3 regions of the Aeromonas bivalvium genome follow, and region 2 is predicted to be linked to each of the others. Evidence: predicted binding sites of a transcription regulator. Region 2 holds the regulator's gene; each other region holds the start of a gene.

Region 1 (9,570 bases), on a different contig from region 2:
CCGAACGCGGCCGCGATGGCGAAGGAGCGACGGGCGAAGGCCACATCACGATTCTTCAGCAGGTAGTAGGAGGAGATGCCCAGCACGAACATGGCGCCCGTGGTATAGCCCGCCGCCACTGTGTGGACGAACTTGACCTGGGCAACCGGGTTGAACACCAGATCGGCGAAGCTCACCATCTCCATGCGCATGGATTCGAAGTTGAACTCGGCGCCGACCGGGTTCTGCATCCAGCCGTTGGCGACCAGGATCCAGAGGGCGGAGAGGTTGGTCCCGAGCGCCATCAACCAGGTCGCCGCCAGGTGCTGACGCTTGGAGAGGCGATCCCAACCGAAGAAGAACATGCCGACGAAGGTGGATTCGAGGAAGAAGGCCATCAGCCCTTCGATGGCCAGCGGGGCCCCGAAGATGTCGCCGACGTAGTGGGAGTAGTAGGCCCAGTTGGTACCGAACTGAAACTCCATGGTCAGCCCGGTGGTCACCCCGAGGGCAAAGTTGATACCAAACAGCTTGCCCCAGAACTTGGTCATGTCCCGGTAGACAGGGTTGTTGGTCATCACATAGACAGACTCCATGATCGCCAGAATGAAGGCCATTCCGAGCGTCAGGGGCACAAACAGGAAGTGATAAAGGGCCGTCGCAGCGAATTGGAACCGCGATAGGTCTACCACATGCTCAGCAATCATGATGTTTCCTCACCGATTATTGGCACGGCTATTTTAGGTGTATTGAGAACAAGGCTTCCGTTGGAGCTTCCGAACCCACAGCGCACAGCGTCACTTAACAATCGCGTCGTTCGGTCACGACCAAAAATTAACAACAAGGCAATAACTGAGAACAAAAAAAGCTAATGTTTAACAACTACAAAACAAGCAAGTCATAATTGTTCTCGCCCATGATGACCGCCGTTTTATATCATCTTTATTTGATTGAAATCAATGTAAAACCGGGGTCGATACATGCGTTTCAAAGGTATTTTTTCATTAGAAAGCCGTCAATTTCGAGAGCGAAATCACACTTTGAGAAAGATTTTAATTTATTGATTTAAATCAATTTTTTGAATTGGCACTGAGAAACACCTCTCATCTGAAAAATATAATGTCAGCGATACCTGGCTTGATTTATCCCCGAAAGAGCACCTTGCTTGAAATTCACTGAAAAACCGATGAAAACGCATGTTCATGCTAAATGCCAAGCCTGGGTTTTTAATTAAAAAAACTAATCCGAATGGTGCAATTTTTCTTGTTTGTCCCCCCAGGTGGCAGCTCCTACAATGCGCCCCGCAGTGAGGGCAATCCCTTGGGCTCAGGCCGATCTACCAGGGTTACCGATGCGTGTTTAATGACCATATTGTACAGAGCAGAGAGACATCAAGATGAAAAAGTTTGTGACCAAGGCCATTCGCTACTACAAGCTTTCGTTCGTTCAGCTCTATCAAATGAACCGACTCTGAGTCTCGCGACGACTCACCGTTTTACTGTTTATCCGGCCTGTGCCCAGACGCGCTTCTTGTCTGTGAACATCCACCCTGAATTGTCTTTTATGCCCACCGCGCCTGCGTGTGGGCTTTTTTTTGTCGACCATGAAAAAACCGCCCCAGGGGGCGGTTCTGTATCGAGTCTGCCGTTTCAGGCCTGTTCCGGTCGCTGCAGGCCGAAGTGGGCATAGGCTCGGGCGGTCGCCATCCTGCCTCTTGGAGTACGTTGCAGATAGCCCTGCTGGATCAGATAGGGCTCCAGCACGTCTTCGATGGTGTCCTTCTCCTCGCCGATGGCGGCGGCCAGGTTGTCGAGTCCGACGGGCCCCCCCATGAACTTGTCAATCACAGCCAACAATAGCTTGCGGTCCATGAAGTCGAACCCCTCATTGTCCACGTCCAGCATGTCCATGGCACGGGCCGCAATGGGTCCATCAATGCGGCCATCGGATTTCACCTGGGCAAAATCCCGCACCCGTCTCAACAAGCGGTTGGCAATGCGCGGTGTTCCGCGGGAGCGGCGCGCCACCTCCAGGGCACCATCGTCGCTCATCTCCAGCCCCAGGCAGCGGGCGCTGCGCGCCACTATGTCGGTGAGATCCTTGACGTTGTAGAACTCGAGGCGCTGGACTATACCGAAACGGTCGCGCAACGGGCTGGTGAGGGAGCCGGCACGGGTGGTGGCCCCGATCAGGGTGAAGGGAGGGAGATCGAGCTTGATGGAGCGGGCGGCAGGGCCCTCCCCTATCATGATGTCGAGCTGGTAATCCTCCATGGCCGGGTAGAGCACCTCCTCCACCACGGGGCTGAGACGGTGGATCTCGTCGATGAAGAGAACATCGTTCGGCTCGAGGTTGGTGAGCAGGGCGGCGAGATCGCCGGCCTTCTCCAGCACTGGGCCCGAGGTGGTCTTGATGTTCACGCTCATCTCGTTGGCCACGATATTTGCAAGCGTGGTCTTGCCCAGGCCCGGTGGCCCGAAGATCAGCAGGTGATCCAGTGCCTCGCCGCGCTGGCGGGCCGCCTCGATGAAGATCTCCATCTGGGCACAGACATGGTCCTGCCCGGTGTAATCGGCCAGCTTTCTGGGGCGGATCGCCCTGTCGATGACCTCATCTTCACGGGCGGCCGAGGCCGAGATGAGGCGGTCAGCTTCTATCATCACTTACCTCACACCAGGCTACGCAGGGACTCGCGGATGATGGCTTCCACCGACATGCCCTCCTTGGCGACCTTGCCGACGATCTGGCTCGCCTGCTGGGGCTTGTAGCCGAGGGCGACCAGGGCGCTGGCTGCCTCTTCGCTGGCATCCGGGGCCCGCAGGCTGCTCTCCTGCGCGGGCAGGCTGATGGCTGCCGGCGAGAAGAGATCGTGACTGACCCAGCCCTTGAGCCTGTCTTTCATCTCCACCACCAGCCGCTCGGCGGTCTTCTTGCCCACCCCGGGCAGCTTGATCAGGGAGCTTATCTCCTCACGCTCGACACTCATCACGAACTGGCTGGCGGTCATGCCGGAGAGGATGGCCAGCGCCAGCTTGGGGCCGACGCCGTTGGTCTTGATCAGCTCGCGAAACAGCGCCCGCTCCTGCTTGTGGTTGAAGCCATAGAGCAACTGGGCATCCTCGCGCACCACGAAGTGGGTCTGGATAGTCGCCTCCTTGCCGAGTTCGGGCAGGTCATAGAAGCAGCTCATGGGCATCTGTACCTCATAGCCCACGCCTCCCACCTCGAGCAATACCTCGGGGGGATTCTTCTCAATCACAATGCCTCTCAAGCGACCGATCACGGCTTATCTCCTCAACCAACACGACTAGCAATAAAGTGGCTCCTAGCATAAAGAATAACTGGATAAGTATCCAGCATCCGCCTGCGCCCCACCGGCGCAGCCATCCAGGATTGCCAGCGGCCCGCCATGGCAAGTCCAACCTTCCCCCGGACCTGCGTCTTCATTCATTTGCATTCAAATGGCCCAAAAATGAAATCCATTTGGAGCTTGATCTATTCCCCATGCCGACTAGTCTGAACTCGCCAGGGAGATCTAAATGAGGCTTATTGGTTTTATTCCACCTTTGTCATACGTGTCACAGCGCAAGGAGAACAAGATGGCTAATGGACAAATCACCTTTTGGGAAGGCAATGGCGCAACGCAGGATCAGGTCGGCAATACCCTCAGTGGCGGGACTAGCTACAACATCAGCTGCAAGAGCGGGGACTATGGCTTCAGCAACGATGAGGCTCGCTCCCTGAAGCTGGAGGGTATCCCCGGCATCACGCTCATCAAGGTCTACGACAGCCCGTCGGCCAGCACCGACGATGACTGGGCCCAGATCCTGGTCAAGGGACCCATCACCGACTCCGTCATCGTCAGCAGTTTCAACAGCAGCGCCAACCTGGATGGCGGCAACGTGGTCGTCACCAGCCATTACCATAATGGTCTGGATGGCAAGGTGTCGAAGATCATGATCGACTATCTCGGCTGATCCCCTCAGCACCAGGAAAGGGTGGCTCACCGCCGCCCTTTCCCCTCCAGCGACCCCCGCCGCCGAACATTCGCAGCGCTCCGACCCCGACGCTTGCCTGACCACAAAATTTAGCCCTTGGGCCCCGGGGCCCGCCCTGTTAAAATTCCGCCCTTGCATATATCCAGGGCCCAGCGGCCCGTCTCACGTTAAGGTTCATCGCGATGCGCACCAGCCAATATCTGCTTTCTACCCTCAAGGAAACCCCGTCCGACGCCGAGGTTGTCAGCCATCAGCTGATGCTGCGCGCCGGCATGATCCGTAAACTGGCCTCCGGCATGTATGCCTGGCTGCCGTCCGGCCTGCGGGTACTGAAGAAGATCGAGAACATAGTTCGCGAAGAGATGAACAAGGCGGGCGCCATCGAAGTCTCCATGCCGGTGGTGCAACCGGCCGAGCTGTGGCAGGAATCCGGCCGCTGGGATGATTACGGCCCCGAGCTGTGCCGCCTGACCGACCGCCACAACCGTCCCTTCGTGCTGGGCCCGACCCACGAAGAGGTGATCACCGCCCTGGTCCGTTACGAGGTGAACAGCTACAAGCAGCTGCCGCTGAATCTGTACCAGATCCAGACCAAGTTCCGCGACGAGGTGCGTCCCCGTTTCGGCGTGATGCGCGGCCGCGAGTTCCTGATGAAGGATGCCTACTCCTTCCACATCGACAAGGCCTCCCTGATCGAGACCTACGAGAAGATGCACGCCGCCTACTGCGCCGCCTTCACCCGCATGGGCCTGAACTTCCGCCCGGTGCAGGCCGATACCGGCTCCATCGGCGGTACCGGCTCCCACGAATTCCAGGTGCTGGCCGAGAGCGGTGAGGATCTCATCGCCTTCTCCGATACATCCGATTACGCCGCCAACATCGAGATGGCCGAGGCGCTGGCACCGGCCGGTGAGCGCGCCGCTGCCACCGCAGCCCTGACCAAGGTTGCCACCCCGGCCGTCCACACCATCGATGAAGTGGCCGCCTTCCTGAGCGTGGCACCGAACGCCATCGCCAAGACCCTGCTGGTACTGGCCGAAGCGGACGAGCACGGCAAGCAGGCCGTCATCGCCCTGGTGCTGCGTGGCGACCACGAGCTGAACGAAATCAAGGCCGAGAAGCTGGCTGGCGTTGCCAACCCGCTCACCTTCGCCAATGACGAGCAGATCAAGGCTGCCGCCGGTTGCGATGCCGGCTCCATCGGCCCGGTCGGCTTTGCCGGTCGCATCATCGTCGATCGCAGCGCCGCCCATCTGGCGGACTTCGTCTGCGGTGCCAACGAGACCGGCTTCCACCTGACCGGTGCCAACTGGGATCGCGACATCGCCACCTATGAGGTTGCCGACCTGCGCAACGTGGTGGAAGGCGACCCGAGCCCGTGCGGCCAGGGCAAGCTGCTGCTCAAGCGCGGCATCGAAGTGGGCCACATCTTCCAGCTGGGTACCAAGTACTCCGAAGCCATGAAGGCGAACGTGCTCAACGAAGGCGGCAAGTCCGTCACCATGGAGATGGGTTGCTACGGCATCGGCGTCTCCCGCCTGGTGGCGGCCGCCATCGAGCAGAACAACGACCAGTACGGCATCATCTGGCCGGACGCCATCGCCCCGTTCGAAGTGGCCATCGTCCCCATGAACATGCACAAGTCCGTGCGCGTCGCCGAGCTGGCCGAGCAGTTCTACGCCGAGCTCAAAGCCGCCGGTGTGGACGTGCTGTTCGACGACCGTAAAGAGCGTCCAGGCGTGATGTTCGCCGACATGGAGCTGCTGGGGGTGCCCCACGGCATCGTCATCGGCGAGCGCGGCATGGACAACGGCGTGGTCGAATACAAGTGCCGCCGCACCGGCGAGAAGCAGGAAGTGGCCATCAGCGACATGGTCGCCCTGCTCAAGAGCAAGCTGGGTCGTTAATCCCGCCCCTTGCCGACATAAAAAAGCGCGCCGATTGGCGCGCTTTTTGTTTGTCTGACTTTCTTATCTGGCTTTTTCATCTGACAAGGGGTTGCCAGGGGATGAGCCGGGGTTGCCTAGTCGTTGCGGCCGATGAAGAGATCGGTCACATGGCAACTGCTCCTCGCCTCCAGGGCATCGAGCATGTAGGCGGCAGCATCCTCCGGGGTCATGAAACGGCTCGGGTCCACGTGATCCGAGTTGTCCCAGAATTCGCTGCGGATCCCGCTCGGATACAGGTTCACCAGCCGCAGGGGCGAGCCCTTGAGCTCGGCGCGCAAGGACTCGAGAAAGCCGCGCATTCCCCACTTGGAGGCGCAGTAGAGGCTCTCGTTGGCCTTGCCCACCTGGGCGGCGGAGGAGAGCACATTGGCCAGCACCCCGCCCCGCTCGCCGATGAGGCGCACCGTCTGCTGGGCCACCAGTATGGTGGAGACCAGATTGCTCTCCACTACCCGGCGCACCTGCTCGGCGGTATAGACACCGACCGGGCCGAACTCGCCGACACCGGCACAGTGGATCACCAGGTCCGGCAAGCCGCCCCACTGGACGGCGGCGGCGAAGGCCACCTCCACCTCTTCGTGATGGGCCAGATCGGCGGCGATACCGATCACCCCCTGGCCGAGCCTGGCTTCCATCTCCTGCAACTTCTGGTAGCGGCGCCCCATCATGGCCACCCTGTGGCCACGGGCAACCAGACCGCAGGTCAGGGCGCGGCCCAGACCCGAACCCGCTCCGGTGACTATGATGCTGCCCATCCCCTCATCCTCTCCCTATCAGAAGGTGAATTCTGCACCCGCAAACCAGCCATCGACCCGCTGATCGACACGGTCAAAGTCCATGTCGACCTGACGCCAGCCGGCGCGCAGCTTGAGCGGCAGGGAGGAGAACTTGTACGCCCCGCCCAGACGGTAGTCATAGTTGTCGGCATCCTGCACCCGGGCATCGCCGAAGGCGGAGAAGCCGGTGCCCGGAATGCGCAGCTCGGTGCCGGCATAGGCCATCAGCACGTCTTCGTGGTAGGAGTCATTGGCGGTGTTGAAGTCCCCTTCGTAACGACGGCCGGTCAGACCCAGGTCAATCTGGAACAGGTCGTTGTTGAACAGGCGGTAGTACAGGCTCAGATCATAGGCCTGCAGCTCGTTGTCGAAGGCGCCGCCGCTGGTGCTGAGATCGGAGATCTCGAACTTGGCGTTGGGCAGCAATATGATGCCGTGCTCCAGCTGCAGGTAGCCGCTCCAGTTGTAGTTGTCGTCAAAACCGTCCCGGGTCCCGACATCATCGACACGACCGCTGCCCTGGGCATTCCAGATATCGGTGCCGGCGGCGAAGCGCCAGTCATCGGCGGCCATGGCAGAGGTGCTCATCAGGGCCAGCAGAGAAGCGGCCAACAGGGTCTTTTTCATCATTAAACTCCAGAGAATGCGGGATGAGACCCGCATTTTACCGCGCCAGCCGCCAATACCTAGCAAGATTATCTATAACGCGACCGGTTCTGTCCCTGATCAGTGCGCCATGCCGGCCATGGGTTCGACCGGCTTCACCGGCAGACTCAGGCTCAGGGCCTGGCCGTTGTCGAGGCTCAGGGTCAGGGGGAAGGGGGTGCCCTGGGAGAGTTCACGCACATCGAACAACATGATGTGCAGGCTGCCGGGTTTGAGTACCGCCTCCCCCTTGGCCGGGATCTCGATGCTCTCGACCTGACGCATCCGCATCACGCCGTTTTCGTGCAGGTGGGTATGCAGCTCGGCGCGCGCCACCTCGGGGGAGCTGACGCCGGTGAGCCGGACCGGGGCATCCCCATCATTTTTCAGCACCATGAAGGCCGCCGTGTTGGGGGTACCGGGGGGCAGCAGGCGCACATAACCATCGACGGCCTCCACCTTGGCCAGGGCGGGGGCGGCCAGTCCCAGGGCCAGCAGGGAATAAAACGCTCGTTTAAACATGGGGGAAATCCTTTTATGATGTTGTCAAACGAAGCAAAGCTTACCCGCAAGGCAAGCTTTTGGCAGCCCCTGACAACAAGGATTCAGACATGGCCCCCACAATTCTGGTCGAGCAGCAGGATGGCCTGCTCACCCTGACCCTCAACCGGCCGCACAAGCGCAACGCCCTCAACACCGAGATGTACCAGGCCCTCACCACGGCGCTGCGAGGGGCCGCCGAGGAGCAGAGCGTCCATGTGCTGCTCATTCAGGGGCAGCAGACCTGCTTCACCGCCGGCAATGATCTGGCCGACTTCATGGGCAAACAGAGTCTGACGGCCGATGATCCCATCTTGCAGTTCCTCCACACCCTGGCCGACTTTCCCAAGCCGGTGATCGCCGCGGTCGGCGGCGCCGCGGTCGGCATCGGCACCACGCTGCTGCTGCACTGCGATCTGGTCTATCTGGCGGACAATGCCAGGCTGCAACTGCCCTTCGTCGAGCTGGGGCTGGTGCCGGAGTTCGCCTCCAGCCTGCTGCTGCCCCGCGCCGTTGGCCACCTCAAGGCCAGCGAGTTGCTGCTGCTGGCGGAGGCCATCGACGCCGGGGAGGCGCTGCGCCTCGGGCTGGCCAACCGGGTGCTGGCTGCGGATGAACTGCTCCCCTTTGCCCGGGCACAGGGCTTGACCCTGGCGGCCAAACCGCCCAAGGCGCTGCAAAGGAGCAAGGCCCTGCTCAAACAGGAGCTCAAGCAGGCGGTGCATTTTGTCATCGACACCGAGGCCCGCGCCTTCTCCCTCGCCCTGCAAGGAGAAGAGGCCCAGGCGCGCATCGCCCGCAAGCTCGGGCGCTAGTTGAGGCGAAAGCGGCCGATCAGCTCGCAGCCCTGCACCTTGTCCTGCACCTGGATAAGCCTGGCTATCTCGGGATTGGGGTGGCGCTTCAGGAAGCCGAGCAGGGCGGCGCGGCAGCAGCCCAGCTCGCTGATGAGGGACTCGCACTCCCGGTTCGGGCACTGGGGCACCAGAGCGGTCACCAGCTCGGCGGCCAGCTTGAGGTAACGCAGCTCATAGCTGGGCTCCTCCATGGCACGCCAGAAATCGGCCAGGCGATGGCAGGTGGCGACGCGCATGGTGGCCAGCTCCTCGAGATCGATGACAGTCGCCTGGGGGACCAGCCCCTCGCCATCGATGACGGCGGCCTGTGACGGCGCCTCCCGGGGGGCCGATATGGTGCCGAGCGCCTGCTGATAGAGGCAGACGGCCGAGCCCAGGGCGCCCTGGCTCAGGGCGCGCTCGGCTTCGATCATGTAACGCTGCCAGTGGGCCTGGGTCTGATCCTGCCGGGGGGATGTCTGTGCCATACGCTACCTCCTTCACCTGATACTGGGCTCTCCATGAGAGCCTAAATGAGAATGAATATCAAGCCGACAGAGAGTGCAGGATCTCTGCGCCTTGTCGCCCCCGTCACACTCTTTCGTCGGCATCGTCCCCTCTGCTCCCGCCAGGGGGTAAGATGACGGCAACCTAAGGAAGGGCATGATGAACAATGGAAGTCGGGGCCTGCTGATCGGCCTCTGGGTCACCTTGATGGTGGTGGTCGCCTTCACGGCACGTCAGTGGGGGCTGGAGAGCCTGCGCCAGCAGGCCAGGATAGACAACGAGCGCCTGGCGGGTCGCCTGCTGATCGAGCTCGACAAGTACCGCCGCCTGCCGGCCCTCA
Region 2 (9,570 bases):
AACAAATCAGGCGGGCCAAGGGCCCGCCTGATTTGTTGGTGATGGGTGAACACCGGACTTGGTGGCCGGAGACTGGCTCGCTAGAATGAAAGCCCGAATGACGCTCAAGGATCAAGATGCGCCCATTACTCATGCTCTGCGCCGCCGCTCTGCTCGGCGGCTGCGTCTCCAACTCGGACGATCCGTGCGAGCAACCCTGGGATGGGGTGGGAGAGGCCGATGGCAAGCTGGGGTTCACCGCCCAGCGGGTGGAATTTCACCAGACCCGGTGCGGCGACAGGGTCGATGATGCCTTGTGGTCACAGGGTCACCAGAAGGGGCTCGCCTGGTACTGTCGCCCAGAGCACCTCTATCTGGCGGGCCGCACCGGGGAGGAGTATCGCGGCGTCTGCCCCAACGATGCCCAGGCGCGCAAGCTGTTCGCCCAGGGCAGGCAGGGTTGGACGGATCAGTAGCCCGGCCGGATCTGCTCGTCAGGGCAATCCGCCTCTGCGGGAGGCGGGTTACTTCTCCTTGAGCCGCAAGGGCTGGCAGAGGTAAGCCTTGTCGTTGGCGCTGCGGGCGCACTTGCCACAGACGAACTTGGGCTTGCGTACTATCTTGCGCAGTGCCTTGAGATCGAACGGTATCTCGTGGCGGCGCCATTCACACAGGGTCTTGTTGCCCATCCGCGTCGATCACCTTGGCTTATGACTTCGCCGTATTCTAATCAATTTGCATTGCGAATACAGGCGCCGGCCTCACTGATAGAGATACTTGGTGAAGATCAGTTCCTTGACTGCCTTCTTGCCCGTCTCGCGCACCAGCAGCTCATTGACCCTGGCCTCGCACTCCTTGCGCAGCTCTTCACGGCTGGCGAGGGACTTGATCTGCTCCGCAGTCTTGCTGCCCATCAGGCGGATGATGGCATCGCGGATCAGGGGATCGTGCACTTCCAGCAGCTTGAGGTCTCCATGATTGTCGGCCATCAGCTCGACCGTGACCCTCACATAGCCCAGGGTCTTACCCTCGCTCAGATAGTTGGTGATGATGTCGGGCTCCATCGGGTGGTAGGCGACTCCATCCTGTTGAGCGGTGGCGTCGGCGGCGGGATCTGCCGCCCAGACCGGGCTGGCCAGGAGGGCGAGCAGCAAGGGGGCAAGCTGGCGAACGCGTTGCGATACATTGGGCATGGTAGGGACTCAGACTGGTGAGATGCCCCATTTTTGATGTTGGCCGCTGGGGCGTCAAGCACGGATTTCCTTACATTTTTCGATCGATTTACCGATAATAAGCCCGATTTTAACCTGATGACGGAACTCTCTGGATGGTGATGCGGTGAAATCCGAGCTGACTGTTCCCCTCACGCGGACCAGTGACTGGCTGCTGCCTGCGCTGGCCGAGCCGCCGGCGCGACTCGCGCCCTGGCTGCTTGACGCAGGATCCATGACGGCGCGCCTGCGCCGCCACAACCGTCACTTTTCTCTCGAGCTGCTTGGTCACCACCTGCAAGGGCTGGCTGCCGACGAACAGGGCCTGCTGGGGGTCGATGCCGGCTTGCGGCGAGAAGTGGTGCTACATGGCGATAACGGGCCCGCGGTACTGGGATGGACCCTGTTTGCCGAGGCGGCGCTGACGGGGGCCGATCTGGGTCAGCTGGGGGAACAACCCCTGGGAGAACGCATCTTCGGTGCGGCCCCTGCCCAGCGGGATGGCCTGCAACTGGCCCGCTTCACGCTGACGGATGCACAGGGGCAGCTCCTGCCGCTCTGGGGGCGGCGCTCGCGCCTCTATCTCAATGGCTGGCCTCTGCTGGTGCACGAGGTGCTCTTGCCCGGCCTAGTGCTGACCGATCTCCCCTCACCGTCGTGGCTGGATTGAGCCGGGAACCACCTCAGTGGGATCCTGGCGTGCCTATCGCCGTTTCTCTTGATATTCCAGTTTAAAACAAGGAGTTGCTGTGACTGTATTGACCAAGGAGCGTGGGCTGGCCTATGCCCAGCTGGCACGGATAGACAAGCCGATCGGCACCCTGCTGCTGCTCTGGCCCACCCTGTGGGCGCTCTGGCTGGCGGCCGGGGGCGTGCCGGCGCTCGGCACCCTGCTGGTGTTCGTGGTCGGGGTCTTCTCCATGCGCTCGGCAGGGTGTGTCATCAACGACTACGCGGATCGCCATTTCGATGGTCACGTGAAGCGCACCGCGGGGCGGCCCCTGCCCATGGGCAAGGTGAGTCCGAGAGAGGCGCTGGTGCTGTTTGCCGTGCTGGCACTGCTCTCCTTTGCCCTGGTGCTGACCCAGAATGCGTTGACCATAGCCCTGTCGTTCGCGGCCCTGGTGCTGGCGGTCTGCTACCCCTTCATGAAGCGCTTCATCCCCATTCCCCAGTTGGTGCTGGGGCTGGCCTTCTCCTGGTCGATCCCCATGGCCTATGCGGCGGCGGCCAATGCCTTGCCTCCGGCGGCCTGGCTCATCTTCCTGGCCAATGTGCTGTGGACCATCGCCTATGACACCCAGTACGCCATGGTGGACAGGGATGATGATCTCACGCTCGGCATCAAGTCGAGTGCCATCCTGTTTGGCCGTTTCGACAAGCTGATCATCGGCCTGCTGCAGCTGGCGACCCTGCTGATCCTGTTGGGGATAGGTCAGCTGATGGCGCTGGGAGCCAGTTATTACTGGGGGCTGCTCGGTGCCGCCGTCCTGTTCGTTTACCAGCAGCGTCTCATCCGGGAGCGGCAGCGGGAGGCTTGCTTCCAGGCCTTCCTGAACAACAACTATGTGGGCGCCCTGGTGTTCGCCGGGCTGGTTCTGCACTACTGGTAACCGGCCGGTTGTGCCATCTCAATGCCAGGGCCGCAGGATGCGGCCCTGGTCGTTTCTGGCGTATCCCGACGAGGAGGGTGCGCGGATGAATCGCAAGATGCAGGCTGGAGTCTTCCTGGCGGAGGATGGGAGCCACAATAACGACAGGGCCCGGTGCTGGGGCCCTGTTTCATCGGGTGGCGTGATCAGCCTGCCTGCCGGTTGCCCGCCTGTATGGTGCGGCGGATCTTGTTGCTGAGCAGCGGCACTATATTGTCGGCCAGGGCCTGGAAGCGGCCGAGATCCGGCTTGCAGCCCGGATCCAGATAGCCTTCGCTGCGCAGGGTATGGATCAGGGTGCTGAACAGCTTGGGATCGAAGAACTCGGGAGCGTTGATGCCGTGCAGGGTACCGAGGCGCTCCGCCATCATCAGGCCGTCTGCCTCCAGCTGCTCCGCCTCTATGTGGGGCTGGGCCAGCATGCGGGTCAGTACGATGGCGTAGCGTTGCAGTGTCTCCTGGATGCTCTCGGCCAGCAGCAGCAGGCGCATCTGGTTGCCTGGATTGACCCAGTAGCCGCCATCGCGAGCCTCGACCAGTTGCTGGCGTTGCAGCTCGGCCAGCAGGGCGTCGACCAGATCCGGCAGCTCATCCTCTTGGTAACGCAGGAACAGCTCTGTCTTGAGCAGCGGATAGATGTCGACACAGCGAGCGACAATCTCGCCGCGGGAGATCCCCTCGCACCGCTCGATCAGGGCCGCCACCAGGGAGGGCAGGGCGAACAGGTGCAGTATGTTGTTGCGGTAATAGGTCAGCAGGATCGCCTGATAGCGGTCGAGACTGATGATCTGGCCCAGCTTGTCCTCGCTCACCTCGAACTTGTTGAGCTCCATCGCCTGATCCAGCAGATCCTTGGCATTGTCCTGGGGCAGTGTGCTCTGCTCGCTGTAGGGCACCTGCTTGAGCAGATCCAGATAGGTGTTGATCTGTGCCTGCAGCTCGTCCCGGGTCAGGGCATGGCGCTCGGCGGCCAGCAGCGCCAGGGCACTCAGGGTCAGGCCGTTGACGGCGGCGGCATCGTTGATCCGGGTCATCAGCAGCTCGGCCAGCTGGTTGACGGTGGGGGCCATCCACTCGGGGCGTTCCTCCTGACCGATATGGGCCTTCCACTGTGGCACATGCTCATTGAGATAGCCGTTGAGGGTCAATGGCTCGCCGAAGTTGACGAAGCCACGGCCATAGTTGCGCAGCTTGCGCAGGATGCCGAGCACCTGCAGGAAACTCTCCTTCTCCTTGCGACTGCCCTTGAGTTCGTTGTGGTAGGTGTTGACCTCCATCACGTGCTCGTAGCCCAGATAGACGGGCACCAGGGTCACCGGCCTCTCCAGCCCGCGCATCATGGCCTGCAGGGTCATCGCCAGCATGCCGGTCTTGGGGGGGAGCAGGCGGCCGGTGCGTGAGCGGCCTCCTTCGGTGAAGAATTCTACCGAGTAGCCCTTGGCAAACAGCAGGTTGAGGTATTCACGAAATACCGTGCTGTAGAGTGGATTGCCCTTGAAGGTGCGGCGGATGAAGAAGGCGCCGCCGCGCCGGAACAGGGGACCGGCCGGCCAGAAGTTGAGGTTGATGCCCGCCGCGATATGGGGCGGCACCATGCCCTGGTGATAGATGACGTAGGAGAGCAGCAGATAGTCCATGTGGCTGCGATGGCAGGGGACATAGACTATCTCGTGCCCTTCCTGGGCGAGCTGGCGCACCTGCTCGGCACCGTTGACCGAGAGGCCGCGATAGAGCTTGTTCCACAGCCAGCCGAGGAAGCTCTCACCGAGGCGGATCAGCCGGTAGGAGAAGTCGGAGGCGATCTCGTCCATGTAGTCATGGGCGCGCTTCTGGGCCTTCTCCAGGCTGATGCCCTCGCGCCCGGCCTCTTCCTCTATGGCCTGCTGGATCACATTTGAATCCAGCAGTTGCTTGAACAGCAGGTTACGGTTTGGCAGCTTGGGCCCGGTGGCCGCCAGTTGCTGGCGGCTGAAGTGAATGCGGGCCACCCGCGCCAGCTTGTGGGCGATGGCCTGATCCGTGCCGTGCTTGTCCGCCATGTGACGCAGAGAGAGCGGCGGGGAGAAGCGCACCAGGTTTTCGCGCCCTTTGAGGATCACAATCAGCGCCTTCTTGAGCCGGTTCGGAGCCAGGCTGCTGATGATGTTCCAGCCGGAAGCTTCCTCCCCTTCCCGGCCCGGGGCGCGGCCCCAGAACAGGGTGACGGGGACCATCTGCACATCCAGCTCGGCATCCAGTTTGTGCAAATCCAGCAGTTGCTGGAACTCCTGCAGGAAGGGGAGTGGCTTGCTGCGGGATCCGAACAGGGGGGGCGGCCGATCGAGGCAGACGTAGCGTGGCACGACCCTACCCCCCAGCTCAAGCGGGGTGAAGGGGCCCGGCAGGCCGAGATCCTCGCAGCACTGCTGCAGGGTCATCAGGTCGGTGATCGAGCTGGTCTTCAGGGCATAGACGATGGGTCTGGCCGGATCCAGCTTGAGTTCCGTGATGGGGTTTTCCGGCAGGCTCTTGTGATTGACCAAGCCGCTGACCGGCCACTGCAGTATGGCTCTGGAAATACTCTGCCCGAGGGACATGTGCGTCTGCTCTCCAAAAAAATGCGGCGTGAGCATAGCAAATCACGCAGGGCTTGTCGCCGAGAGGTACGATGAGTCCGTTGATGAGGGCCTGAACAGGGTTATTTTGGCTTCGGCTGCGACAATTGTCAGTCGAGCCTTGCCTTGGTCAGCACACTGTATATACTGCCAGTGTGCTGTATAAAAAGACAGGTGCCAATCTTATGAAACCCCTCACTCCCCGCCAGGCTCAGGTGCTTGATCTCATCAAGGTCAACATGAGCGAGACCGGCATGCCGCCGACCCGTGCCGAGATCGCTCAGAAGCTTGGGTTCAAATCCGCGAATGCGGCCGAAGAGCACTTGAAGGCGCTGGCCAAGAAGGGGGCGATCGAGATCCTGCCGGGCACCTCGCGGGGCATCCGCCTGCTGCTCGACGAGGTAGAGGATGCGGCCAACGAAGAACAGGGGCTGCCCCTCATCGGCAAGGTGGCGGCCGGCGAGCCCATCCTGGCCCAGGAGCACATCGAGAGCCACTATCAGGTGGATCCCGCCCTGTTCCATCCGCGGGCTGATTTTCTGCTGCGGGTGCAGGGCATGAGCATGAAGAACATCGGCATCATGGACGGGGACCTGCTGGCGGTGCACAAGACCCAGGAGGTGCGCAACGGTCAGGTGGTGGTGGCACGCCTCGATGAGGATGTCACCGTCAAGCGTTTCCAGCGCAAGGGCAGCCAGGTCTGGCTGTTGCCGGAAAATGAAGAGCTGCAGCCTATCGCCGTCGACCTGGCGAGCCAGCATCTCACCATAGAAGGGCTGGCTGTCGGCGTGATCCGCAACGCCGACTGGATGTGATTGAGGCCCCTCGCGGGGCCTTTTTATTCCCTGCTGTTTTTTCAATTTATTTCTTAACACTTTTTTCACACATTCTCATTTGCTGCTTTACTTAGCCTGTTGATTGGCACGCAAGACCAATCTCGGGGAAGAGACGCCCGGCAGGGCAGCGCTAAAAATGGGGGGCAGAGTGAAAAGAGTCCTGATTACTCTCTCAATCTTTCTGTGTGCCTGGAGCGGCCCATCGCTCGGCAGCAGCATGCGCTTCAACATGACGGAGGGGGTCAGCGCCGTCAGCCGCAACGTGTACGACCTGCACATGACCATACTCATCATCTGTGCCCTGATAGGCTTGCTGGTGTTTGGGGTCATGTTCTGGGCCATCTGGCATCATCGGCAGGACAAGGGGGCGCAGGCTGCCCACTTCCACGAGAGTACCCGGGTCGAGATCCTCTGGACCCTGATCCCTTTCCTCATCCTCATCGGCATGGCCGTACCCGCCACCCGCACCCTGATCGCCATGGAAGATACCAGCGATGCCGACCTGACGGTGCAGATCACCGGCTCCCAATGGAAGTGGCATTACCGCTATTTCGACGACGGTGTCGAGTATTACAGCCTGATGGCCACCCCTCAGGCACAGATAGACAACAAGCGCCGCAAGGGGGAGAACTATCTGCTCGAGGTGGATCGCCCTCTGGTGCTGCCCACCGGCAAGAAGGTGCGCTTTCTCATCACCTCCCAGGATGTGATCCACTCCTGGTGGGTGCCGGCCTTTGCGGTGAAGAAGGATGCCAACCCTGGGTTCATCAACGAGGCCTGGACTCGTATCGATCACCCAGGCCTCTATCGGGGTCAGTGTGCCGAGCTGTGCGGCAAGGGACACGGCTTCATGCCCATAGTGGTGATTGCCAAGCCGGAGGCCGAGTTCAACCAGTGGCTGAGCAAGACGCGGGACGAGCAGCTGGCGGCCAAGGAGCAAGAGCAGAAGCTGCTCTCGATGACCATGGGCCGGGATGAGCTGATGGCGCTCGGCGAGAAGGTCTATCTTGGCCACTGCGCCGCCTGTCACATGGCCAGCGGGGAAGGGGTGCCGGGCGCGTTCCCCGCTCTCAAGGGCAGCCAGATCGCGCTGGGTCCCAAGGCGGGACACCTGGATATTGTGCTCAACGGCAAGGCGGGCACGGCCATGCAGGCCTTCGCCAAGCAACTCAGCCTGCAGGAGCTGGCGGCGGTCATCACCTATGAACGCAACGCCTGGGGCAATGACAAGGGTGATGAGATGCAGGCCAAGGATGTCGATGCCTTCCTCAAGGGCAAATCCATGTAGGAGAGAGCAAGATGAGTGTCGTCACGGATCTCGATCATCAGGCAGAGCATGGCCATCAGCCCAGGGGCTTGTTGCGCTGGTTGCTGACCACCAATCACAAGGACATCGGCACCCTCTATCTCTGGTTCAGCTTCATCATGTTTCTGACCGGCGGCGCCATGGCCATGGTGATCCGTGCCGAGCTGTTCCAGCCCGGCCTGCAGTTGGTCGACCCCGGCTTCTTCAACCAGATGACCACGGTGCATGGCCTGATCATGGTGTTTGGCGCCGTCATGCCCGCCTTTACCGGACTGGCGAACTGGATGATCCCCATGATGATAGGGGCGCCAGACATGGCATTGCCGCGCATGAACAACTGGAGTTTCTGGATCTTGCCGTTCGCCTTCCTGATCCTGCTTAGCACTTTGTTCACCGAAGGGGGCGGCCCCAATTTCGGCTGGACCTTCTACGCCCCTCTCTCCACCCACTATTCCCCGGACAGCACGGCGCTGTTTGTCTTCTCCATCCATATCATGGGGATCAGCTCCATCATGGGGGCCATCAACGTCATCGTCACCATCTGCAACCTGAGGGCGCCAGGCATGACCTGGATGAAATTGCCCCTGTTTGTCTGGACCTGGCTGGTGACCGCCTTCCTGCTGATCGCCGTCATGCCGGTACTGGCGGGGGTGGTGACCATGGTGCTGACCGACAAGTATTTTGGTACCAGCTTCTTTGATGCCGCGGGGGGTGGGGATCCTGTCATGTTCCAGCATATTTTCTGGTTCTTTGGCCACCCCGAGGTCTACATCATGATCCTGCCGAGCTTTGGCATCATCTCGGCCATAGTCCCCACCTTCTCTCGCAAGCCGCTGTTCGGTTACAGCTCCATGGTCTACGCCACCGCCTCGATCGCCGGCTTGAGTTTCCTGGTATGGGCCCACCACATGTTCACCACTGGGATGCCGGTGTTTGCCGAGCTGTTTGTCATGTATTGCACCATGCTGATCTCGGTGCCTACCGGCGTGAAGGTTTTCAACTGGGTAGCCACCATGTGGCGAGGCTCCCTCAGTTTCGAGCTGCCCATGCTGTTTGCCATCGCCTTCATCGTGTTGTTCACCATGGGAGGCTTCTCCGGCCTCATGCTGGCCATCACACCGGCGGATTTTCAGTATCACGACACCTACTTCGTGGTGGCCCACTTTCATTATGTTCTGGTGACGGGAGCCGTCTTCTCCATCATGGCGGCGGCCTACTACTGGCTGCCGAAGTGGACAGGTCATATGTATGACGAACGATTGGGCCAGTGGCACTTCTGGTGCTCCGTCATCTCGGTCAACGTCTTGTTCTTCCCTATGCATTTTCTCGGCTTGGCGGGCATGCCGCGGCGGATCCCTGACTATTCCATCCAGTTCGCCGATGTGAACAGCATCGTCAGCCTGGGCGGGTTCGCGTTTGGTCTGTCCCAGCTCATCTTTCTCTACCTGGTCATCAAGTGCATTCGAGGTGGCAAGTCGGCTGCGGCCAAACCCTGGGATGGGGCCCATGGCCTGGAATGGGAAGTTCCCTCGCCAGCCCCCTATCACACCTTCACCACACCGCCAGAGGTGAAGTGACATGCACACCCGGCTCACCCTCAAACTGGTACTGGCCACCCTGCTGATGTTCGGTTTTGGCTATGCCCTGGTACCCCTGTATGACGTCCTGTGCCGCATTACGGGGATCAATGGCAAGACGGCGTCCGTGGCCGCCACGGCCGCTACGGGCGAGATAGACAGCAGCCGCACGGTGACGCTGGAGCTGGTGGCTTATCCCTTCCCCGGGTTCGAGGGCAGGTTTGCCCCCGTGGTACAGCGCATCAAGGTGCACCCGGGCGAGTTGAGCCGCACGCACTTCAATGTCGAAAACTCGGCCGACAGTGCGCGGGTGTTGCAGGCGGTGCCCTCCGTCACGCCGGGGCTCGGCGCCCGCTATCTGCACAAGACGGAGTGTTTCTGCTTCCAGCAGCAACATCTGGCGATCGGAGAGAAA
Region 3 (9,570 bases), on a different contig from region 2:
GGGCATCGGTCTGCTGGCCCAGCTCGACAGCCAGCGGGATCGCCGCACCTTCGTGTTCGTGCTGCTGGGTATCGCCTACAGCGCCAGCATCGGCGGCATAGGTACCCTGGTCGGCAGCCCGCCCAATGCCATCGCCGCCGCCCAGATGGGGATCAGCTTCACCGACTGGATGAAGTTTGGCATGCCAGTGGTACTGATCCTGATGCCCTGCGGCATCGCCCTGCTCTATCTGGTCACCCGTCCCGACTTGAGCCACAGGGTCGAGAGCCAGCATGTCACCATTCACTGGAGCCGGGATCGCAAGGCCACCCTGGCCATCTTCCTGGTCACCGTCGTGCTCTGGATAGGCTCCCAGCCCATCTCCAAGGCCCTCGGCGGCATTCCCCAGTTCGACAGCCTGATCGCCATCGGCGCCATCATCGCCATCGCCATCAGCCGGGTCGCCAGCTGGGATGACATCAACCAGAACACAGACTGGGGCGTGCTGATGCTGTTCGGGGGTGGCCTGACCTTGAGCGCCATTCTCAAGGCGACGGGCACCAGCGCCTTCCTGGCCGAGCACCTCTCCGCCGTACTGGCCAATGCCAACCTCTTCATCATGCTGCTGATCCTCGCCGCCTTCGTGGTGTTCCTGACCGAGCTGGTCTCCAACACCGCCACCGCCGCCCTGCTGATCCCGCTGTTTGCCGGGGTGGCCGAGGCACTGGGGGTCTCTCCCGTGGTGATGTCGGTGCTGATCGCCATCGGCGCCTCCTGCGCCTTCATGCTGCCGGTCGCCACCCCGCCCAACGCCATCGTCTTCGCCAGCGGCCATATCCAGCAGCGGGAGATGATGCGCGCCGGCCTGGCCCTGAACCTGGTGTTCACCCTGCTGCTGGCCATTCTGGCCTTTTTCGTCGGCGACATCCTCTGAGTCGTCGCCGATCCGGCCCACCCAGGCCCCCGCCTCGCGGGGGCTTTTTTCGCGCGCCGCCAGCCATCCCTGCCGGGATCCTGCACCGGCGGACAGCCGCCAGTCTCATCCTGCGCCTTCCAGGACAGGGGGCTCCTCAGGCCCGGTTCCCGGTCGCAGCACACCGCCCAGGCCGCTCCGGCCCCCTGCTTCCGGCCAGCCCCCTCCACTGTCGGCTCCCACGCCGCCTGTGGCCTGGATGGCATCCCTTTCTTCTCTCTGACCTGGTTCCCACGGCAGGGCCTGGTTCAGCTCGCCCCGCCCAGGACGATCCCGACTCGCGCCCTCGCCAGGCGAGAGGCACAAAAAAGCCCCCGGGATGCGGGGGCCTGCGACATAGGGCGGTATCAAGCCACCTTGCAACGCTCGAGCTTCCAGATCCGCTCGACATAATCCTGGATGGAACGGTCCGAGTTGAACTTGCCCATGGTGGCCGAGTTGATGATGGCCTTCCTGGCCCACAGGGCCGGGTCGCGATACCAGGTGTCCACCAGCTTGTGCGCCTCGGAGTAGGACTCGAAGTCCGCCAGGGTCAGGTAGGGATCCCCCCCTTCCAGCAGGGAGCGCTTGATGGAGGAGAGTTCCCCCGGCTTGCCCGGCGTGAAGTAGTCGGTATCAAACCAGTCCAGCACCGCCTTGAGCTCCGAGTTGCCGTAGTAGAAGTCATAGGGGTTGTAGCCGCGCGCCTTGAGGGCTTTCACCTCGTCCACGGTCAGCCCGAAGATGGCGCAGTTGTCGGCCCCCGCCTCTTCGGCGATCTCGATGTTGGCCCCATCCAGGGTGCCTATGGTAATGGCGCCGTTCAGAGCCAGTTTCATGTTGCCGGTACCCGAGGCCTCGTAGCCTGCGGTGGAGATCTGCTCGGAGACATCCGCCGCCGGGATCAGTTTCTCCGCCAGGCTCACCCGATAGTTCGGCATGAACACCACTTTCAGCTTGCCCTGGATGCGGGCGTCGTTGTTGACCCGCTCCGCCAGCTTGTTGATGGCGTAGATGATGTCCTTGGCCAGCTTGTAACCGGGCGCCGCCTTGGAGCCGAAGATGAACACCCGCGGGTGCATGTCATAGTCCGGGTTCGCCAGCAGACGACGGTAGAGTGCCATGATGTGGATGAGGTTGAGCTGCTGGCGCTTGTACTCGTGCAGACGCTTGATCTGGATATCGAAGATGGCATTGGCATCCACGTCGATCCCGGTCTCGGCCTTGATCACCTTGACCAGCTTCTCCTTGTTGTGGCGCTTGATGGTCATGAACTGCTGCTGGAATGCCTTGTCATCGGCAAACTGGGTGACGGCACGCAGCTTGTCCAGTTGCAGCGGCCACTCCTTGCCCACCACCTCGTTGTAGAGGGCGGCCAGCTCGGGGTTGCAGGCCAGCAGCCAGCGGCGGGGGGTGACCCCGTTGGTGACGTTGCACATCTTCTCGGGCCAGAGGGCGGCAAATTCCGGGAAGAGATCCTCTTTCACCAGCTTGGAGTGGATCTCGGCCACGCCGTTGACCCTGGAGGAGCCGATGACGCACAGGTTGCCCATGCGCACCTTGCGCACATCCCCTTCTTCGATGATGGAGAGCTTGGCCTTGATGGCGTTGTCTCCCGGCCACTTGGGTTCCACCAGATCGCCGAGGAAGCGGGCGTTGATCTCGTAGATGATCTCCAGATGGCGGGGCAGCACCTTCTCGAACAGGCTGACATTCCACTTCTCCAGCGCTTCCGGCAGCAGGGTGTGGTTGGTGTAGGAGAAGACCTGATAGCAGATGGCCCAGGCGGCATCCCAGTGCAAGTCTTCCTCGTCCACCAGCACCCGCATCAGCTCGGGGATGGCCACGGTCGGGTGGGTATCGTTGAGCTGGATGGCAATCTGGGCGGCAAACTTGCCAAAATCGCTGCCGTGGACCCGCTTGTAGCGGCGCATGATGTCCTTGATGGAGCAGGCGCAGAAGAAGTACTGCTGGATCAGGCGCAGCTCTTTGCCTGCATCCGTCTCGTCATTGGGGTAGAGCACCTTGGAGATGGTCTCGGCCTGGGCCTTCTCGGCCTGGGAGTCGACATAGCCCCCGGCGTTGAACACGTCCCAGTCGAAGAATTCGGAGGCGCGGGACTCCCACAGCCGCAGTATGTTGACGGTGTGACCGCCAAAGCCCACCACGGGGATATCCCAGGGCACCCCTTTGATCTTGCGACCGGCATGCCACACCTTCTTGAGGGCGCCGCTCTCGCAGAAACGGGTCTCCACATAGCCATACAGGGGGATCTCCTGCACGGACTCGGGACGGCAGATCTCCCAGGGATTGCCATATTCACGCCAGGAGTCCGGACGCTCTATCTGGCGGCCATCCTGGATCTCCTGGCGAAACAGACCGTGCTCATAGTGCAGGCCATACCCCACCGCCGGGTAGTTCAGGGTCGCCAGGGAGTCGATGAAGCAGGCCGCCAGGCGACCCAGACCACCGTTGCCGAGGGCCATGTCCGGCTCCTGCTCGCACAGGTCGGTCAGCTCGATGCCAAGCTCGGCCAACGCCTCTTCGCACAGGGTATAGAGGGAGAGGTTGTGCAGGTTGTTGGAGGTCAGCCGCCCCATCAGAAACTCGGCAGAGAAATAGTGGATAGCCCGGGTATCCTCGCTGAAGTGGGTCTGCTGGGTACGGGTCAGGCGCTCGTATACCTGTTCGTTGACGGCGGCGGCCGTGGCCTTCCACCAGGCCTGGGGCGAGGCCTTCTGCTCGCTGGTACCCAGGGTGGAGCGCAGATGACGCACTATGCTCGCCTTGAGTTGGTCCTTGTTCAGTTGCAGATCCAGCTCTGTCTTCTTCTTGCTAGCCATAACGCTGTTTCCTTCGTTACTTAAATATTTTGATTACCCGCCAGGGGCCGATTTTTTTAGTTATCTGAGATTGGTATTCCGGCGGGGGAATATTAACTAATGCTGCAAACGTAAAAGTTAACTCACGTCACAGTTTAAGGTATGAAAGTGACAGTTTAACAATGAAAACCCTTTCCTGTCATCAGAGAGCAAAACCCATAAAAATCAGTCACTTTAAGTCTACAATCGTTATTTCCCCTCCTTGTTACACGGGAATGTGGTTTCACATTGAACCTGCTGAAGGCCTGGCTTGAAAATATCTGAAAATAAACCAAAAAATTGAAATCGTTTTCAAATACCAGTCATTCACAACGCAACAAAACAGCCGCCCATCGAGCGGCTGCTTTTCATCATCCAGCGTTAAAACAGACTCATAGCTGCCTGGATTTAAACTGATTGCTCACCCCATCGTACTGATAACCGATCTGTTCAAGGCGGGTCGCCAGCTGATCCTCGCTCATGTCGTAGTAGGCGAGCAGTTCATCGAGATTGTCACACTCCAGCCTCAGCTTCTCGTTGACGATTCCCAGCAAGATGTTGGCGTCCAATCGCTGCAAAGTCGTGGCATCCATGACATGGCTCCTCCTGTTAAACCCTGTATAACCATGGCCTCCCTGCCGGGTTTTGTCCATTTATCGGGCGACAAGCGTTCGAAGCCATGATGAAGAAACCAGCTAGGTATCAATGAGATGGCGTTTATCTTGGTTAGCTGCGTCACATTTTTGAGCAAAAACGACTTGTCGAATGCACTGGATAGAACTACTGTATGCCTATACAGCATGGTCATTCATACAGGAAACAGCAGATGAACCAGCCAATGAGCCGCCCCCTTGCCTCCCTGACCGCCGGGTTGACCCAACCCTGGCCGACTCGTCATCTGACACGCCGTCCAGGCGCATCCGCCATGACAATAGGCGATGGGGCCCAGCTGCTCGGCGCCCTGGGAGAGATAAGCCAAGCCAAGCGAGGCTGGATCCTGCTGATTGCGCCCCCCGGCCTGCCGGTCGCCGCCCAGCTGCGGGCCCATGGCATAGATCCGGCCCACGTGCTGGTGGTCCATGGCCACAAGATCAAGAACTGGCAGCGCACCCTGGAGCTGGCACTCGACCGCAGCCACTGCGCCGCCGTCGTCACCTGGTTGCCCGAGTCCATCAGCCTGGATACCGAACGCCTGTTGCGGCTGACCCAGGGCAAGGAGATGCTGACCCACTACTTCCAGCGCGAGACGAGCCAGGGGCCAGCCGTGAACTATGGCAACCAGGACGTCTACCTCAATCATTGAATCCGAGCCGCCGCTCACCCACGAGGGCGTGAGGATGTCGAGACATTGGAAAGGATTGAGCAGCTGGAGAGCTTGAAAGGCTTGCGTACCCTGAAAAGCCTGAGCGGTTTCAGCGGTTTGCCAGCTTGATCCCCCTGCCCCGCTCGCGCAAGGCACTGATCTGGCAAGAGCTCGGCAAGACGGCTGTTCAGCTCAAATGACTCAAATGAAGAGATACGCCAAAACAGAGCGGCGGCCCGAGGGCCGCCGCTTGTGATAACAGGGGGCAAGCGCCCCCGCCTGCTGGCTCAGGAGGAGAGCTTGCCATCGAGCTCGGCAATCTTGGCGGACCAGATGGCCGGGCCCGTCTCGTGGATATTGTTGCCCTGGGAGTCGACCGCCACTGTCACTGGCATGTCTTCCACCTCGAACTCGTAGATGGCTTCCATCCCCAGATCGGCAAAGGCCACCACCCGCGACTTCTTGATCGCCTTGGCCACCAGATAGGCGGCGCCCCCCACGGCCATCAGATAGACGGCCTGGTGCTGGCGGATGCTCTCGACGGTTTTCGGGCCGCGCTCTGACTTGCCTATCATGCCGATGAGGCCGGTGTCCCCCAGCATCATGTCGGTGAACTTGTCCATCCGGGTGGAGGTGGTGGGACCGGCCGGGCCGACCACCTCATCGCGCACCGCATCGACCGGGCCGACGTAATAGATGAAGCGGTTGGTGAAATCGACCCCTTCCGGCAGGCCCTCGCCATTTTTCAGCATGTCGGCGATGCGCTTGTGGGCGGCGTCGCGACCGGTGAGGATCTTGCCCGAAAGCAGCACGGTATCGCCACTCTTCCAGCTGGCGAGCTCGGCCTTGGTGATGCCGTCGACATTGACCCGGCGCACATTGCCACCGGACTCGCGGGTGATCTCCGGCCAGTCTTCCAGCCTCGGCGGAGTCAGCTCCGCCGGGCCTGAGCCATCGAGCTCGAAGTGGACGTGGCGGGTGGCCGCGCAGTTGGGGATCATCACCACGGGCTTGGAGGCGGCATGGGTCGGCGCCGATTTGACCTTCACGTCCAGCACAGTGGTGAGGCCGCCCAGACCCTGGGCACCTATCCCCAGCTTGTTGACCTGGTCATAGAGCGCGACTCGCAGCTTCTCTTCTGTGGTCTCGGGTCCGCGGGCGATCAGCTCCTGAATGTCGATGTGCTCCATCAGGGCTTCCTTGGCCAGCACGGCCGCCTTCTCTGCGGTGCCGCCGATGCCGATGCCCAGCATGCCGGGCGGGCACCAGCCAGCGCCCATGGTGGGCACCGTCTTCAAGACCCACTCGACTATGTCATCGGAGGGGTTGAGCATCGCCATCTTGGATTTATTCTCGGATCCGCCCCCCTTGGCCGCGATGCTCACCTCCACCTTGTTGCCGGGGACCATGTCGATGTGCACCACGGCCGGGGTATTGTCCCTGGTGTTCTTGCGGCTGCCGGCCGGATCGGCGAGCACGCTGGCTCGCAGCGGGTTGTCCGGGTTGGTGTAGGCACGACGCACCCCTTCGTCCACCATCTGCTGCACTGTGAGATCCGAGTCCCACTGCACCTGCATGCCGATCTTGACGAAGCAGGTGACGATGCCGGTATCCTGGCACAGAGGGCGATGGCCTTCGGCAGACATGCGGGAGTTGATCAGGATCTGGGCCAGGGCATCCTTGGCGGCCGGGTTGATCTCGCGGTCATAGGCGGCCTTGGCGGCCTGGACGAAATCGAGGGGGTGGTAGTAGGAGATGTACTGCAGGGCGCCTTCGACGGAATCGATAAAATCCTGTTTTCTTATGATGCTCATATCATCCTCACTGGTCCTTGTCTTTGCGAACGTCGGCAAAGCAAGGGCTTCCATGTTGGCCACGCCAGAGAGGGAAAGAGAGGGGCATGCAAGTCCCTTCCAACGTCAGGGCGCGGCGTGTTTTTTCTAACATTCGCGGCCACTATGATACCCTTGCCACCCCATACCGGCTAGGGACCAGCGCGCAAACTGTTGCCTGTGTAACAAAAAATGAAACCATCTCTGCACATTCATCCTCTCCCGGACACCGGCAGCGCGGCGACCCTGTTTGCCCGGCTGCAACACCTGCCCTGGGCCATGCTGCTCGAATCCATGGGACCCCTTGGCCAGGACAATCGCTTCGACATCATCACGGCCGATCCCCTGGCGACCCTCGCCACCGAAGGGGAGCTGACCCGGCTCTGCCAGGCAGGCGAGGAACAGCACCTGAGCGGGGATCCCCTCACCCTGCTGGCCGAGACCCAGCGCCGCCTGCTCGGCGAAACGCAGGCCTGCGACCACGACCTGCCCTTCATCGGCGGGGCGCTCGGGCTGTTTGGCTACGATCTGGGGCGCCGCTTCGAGCGTCTGCCGGTACAGGCCCAGGCGGATGTGGCCATCCCCGACATGGCGGTCGGCCTCTATGACTGGGCCCTCATCCATGACAAGGAGCAAGGGGGTTGGCAGCTGGTGCACTGGGGCCATGCCCCCGGGCTGGCTCGCCGCCTCGCCTGGTGGCAGGCCCAGGGGGAAGTGGCGCCCAGGGCGTTTCGCCTGCTCGGCCCCTGGCAGAGCAACATGAGCCGCGAACAGTATGCCGACAAGTTTGCCCGTATCCAGGCCTATCTGGCGGCGGGAGACTGCTACCAGATCAACCTGACCCAGCGCTTCCAGGCCCCCTACCAGGGGGACGAGTGGGCCGCCTATCTGCGGCTGCGCGCCGCCAATGGTGCCCCTTTCTCCGCCTTCCTGCGCCTGCCTGGCAGCGCCGTGCTGAGCCTCTCCCCCGAGCGCTTCCTGTTGCTGGACGGGCGCCATATCGAGACCAAGCCCATCAAGGGCACCCGCCCCCGCGCCGCCGATCCCCGCCAGGACGAGGCCAGAGCCCGCGAGTTGGCGAGCGCCGACAAGGACAGATCGGAGAATCTGATGATCGTGGATCTGCTGCGCAACGACATAGGCCGGGTGAGCCGGCCTGGCACGGTCAGCGTCCCCCAGTTGTTTGCGGTCGAATCCTTTCCCGCCGTCCATCACCTGGTCTCCACCATCCATGGCGAGCTGGATGCCCCCTGGCAGGGGGTGGATCTGCTGCGGGCCTGCTTCCCGGGGGGCTCCATCACAGGGGCACCCAAGATCCGGGCGATGGCGATCATCGAGGAGCTCGAACCCCACAGACGCAACGGCTATTGCGGCAGCATTGGTTACCTGAGCCAGCATGGGCGCATGGACACCAGCATCTGCATCCGGACCCTGCTGGCGGCCAGGGGGCAGCTCTACTGCTGGGCCGGTGGCGGCATCATCGCCGACTCCCGGGTAGAAGAAGAGTATCAGGAGACCTTCGACAAGCTGGCGCGGATCCTGCCACTGCTGGAGAACGAGCACCCATGACCCATGGCGACCTGTTGACCCGCTTCCTGCTGCAACTGCCAAGCCCCGCCCTGGTGCGCCCGAGCCGCCCCGGCCTTCATCCTGCCGCCGTGCTGATGCCCCTGGTGGCGCGCGCCGACGGCCTGCACCTGCTGCTGACCGAGCGCAGCCGCCACCTGCGCCACCACGCCGGGGAGATAAGCTTCCCCGGGGGGCGCCAGGATCCGGAGGATGAGAGCCTCTACCGGACGGCGCTGCGGGAAACCGAGGAGGAGATAGGGGTGCCCGCCAGCCAGATCCGCCTGCTCGGCCATCTGCCCAGGCTGCCGACCGTATCGCAATTCGAGGTGCTGCCCGTGCTCGGCCTGCTGGATCCGCACTACCGGCTCGGGCTCAACGAGAATGAGGTCAGCGCCGCCTTCGAGGTGCCCCTTCATCACCTGCTGGATCCTGCCCGCTACATCAGCATGACCCTGCAGCGTCAGGGGCGCCGCGATACCCTGTACTGGATCCCCTGGCAACACAGATACATCTGGGGCGCGACCGCCAGCATGATCCGGCAACTGGCCGCCCAGATCGCCATTTAACAGTGGCGTTACATTTTTGCGGGTGAAAATCGGGATTTAACATTCAAATAACACTGGAAATGATAAACAAAAATTGAAATTTTATTCTTTTGATCACGTTTCCATAAAAAAGTGCGGGTTTTGACGGTAAAAAAGTGAATTTGATCAACAAATTCACCCGCAAAGACAGTATCCTTGCGCCGGATTTATAAAAACCACACATCTGGGGTCAGACACATGTCAAATACCGTCACTCACGCACAGGACGCTGCGGTCACCAAGGAGCAAGGAACAAGCTCCGTTCAATCCCGTGGTTGGGGCAAACAGGATACTACCTGGGTCATCAGCCTGTTTGGTACCGCCGTCGGCGCAGGGATCCTGTTCCTGCCCATCAATGCCGGCATGGGTGGCTTCTGGCCGCTGGTCTGCATGGCGCTGCTGGTCGGCCCCATGACCTATCTGGCCCACCGCGGCCTGGCCCGCTTCGTGCTGTCTTCCAAGCAGCCGAACGCGGACATCACCGAGGTGG

Evidence for each region. The regulator LexA, encoded in region 2, represses DNA repair genes until DNA is damaged. The targets are predictions, from matches to a motif close to ANCTGTNTNNNNANACAGNT.
Region 1: a site for LexA is predicted at 3,319-3,338, ahead of ruvA (Holliday junction branch migration protein RuvA). Genes of this name have one in related genera too.
Region 3: a site for LexA is predicted at 4,574-4,593, ahead of ACEUCR_RS02235 (DUF4250 domain-containing protein). Genes of this name have one in related genera too.

The regions. Positions count from the first base shown of each region.
Region 1 covers NZ_JBGXBV010000005.1:8,449-18,018, forward strand. The annotation lists gene ACEUCR_RS12630 (cytochrome ubiquinol oxidase subunit I) at 1-686, opposite strand, end outside; gene ruvB (Holliday junction branch migration DNA helicase RuvB) at 1,629-2,639, opposite strand; gene ruvA (Holliday junction branch migration protein RuvA) at 2,648-3,262, opposite strand; gene ACEUCR_RS12645 (hypothetical protein) at 3,579-3,956, shown strand; gene ACEUCR_RS12650 (proline--tRNA ligase) at 4,160-5,884, shown strand; gene ACEUCR_RS12655 (SDR family oxidoreductase) at 6,001-6,681, opposite strand; gene ACEUCR_RS12660 (TIGR04219 family outer membrane beta-barrel protein) at 6,700-7,329, opposite strand; gene ACEUCR_RS12665 (copper chaperone PCu(A)C) at 7,429-7,869, opposite strand; gene ACEUCR_RS12670 (enoyl-CoA hydratase) at 7,959-8,702, shown strand; gene ACEUCR_RS12675 (DUF2753 family protein) at 8,699-9,211, opposite strand; gene ACEUCR_RS12680 (ATP-binding protein) at 9,387-9,570, shown strand, end outside.
Region 2 covers NZ_JBGXBV010000013.1:36,329-45,898, forward strand. The annotation lists gene ACEUCR_RS19400 (DUF2799 domain-containing protein) at 117-455, shown strand; gene ACEUCR_RS19405 (hypothetical protein) at 504-668, opposite strand; gene ACEUCR_RS19410 (flagellar basal body-associated FliL family protein) at 741-1,172, opposite strand; gene ACEUCR_RS19415 (chorismate--pyruvate lyase family protein) at 1,318-1,860, shown strand; gene ubiA (4-hydroxybenzoate octaprenyltransferase) at 1,940-2,803, shown strand; gene plsB (glycerol-3-phosphate 1-O-acyltransferase PlsB) at 2,989-5,418, opposite strand; gene lexA (transcriptional repressor LexA) at 5,622-6,251, shown strand; gene coxB (cytochrome c oxidase subunit II) at 6,421-7,560, shown strand; gene ctaD (cytochrome c oxidase subunit I) at 7,572-9,155, shown strand; gene ACEUCR_RS19445 (cytochrome c oxidase assembly protein) at 9,157-9,570, shown strand, end outside.
Region 3 covers NZ_JBGXBV010000001.1:503,354-512,923, forward strand. The annotation lists gene ACEUCR_RS02225 (SLC13 family permease) at 1-913, shown strand, start outside; gene ACEUCR_RS02230 (glycogen/starch/alpha-glucan phosphorylase) at 1,300-3,774, opposite strand; gene ACEUCR_RS02235 (DUF4250 domain-containing protein) at 4,185-4,385, opposite strand; gene ACEUCR_RS02240 (cell division inhibitor) at 4,619-5,095, shown strand; gene ACEUCR_RS02245 (fumarate hydratase) at 5,383-6,909, opposite strand; gene pabB (aminodeoxychorismate synthase component I) at 7,120-8,496, shown strand; gene ACEUCR_RS02255 (CoA pyrophosphatase) at 8,493-9,062, shown strand; gene ACEUCR_RS02260 (serine/threonine transporter) at 9,279-9,570, shown strand, end outside.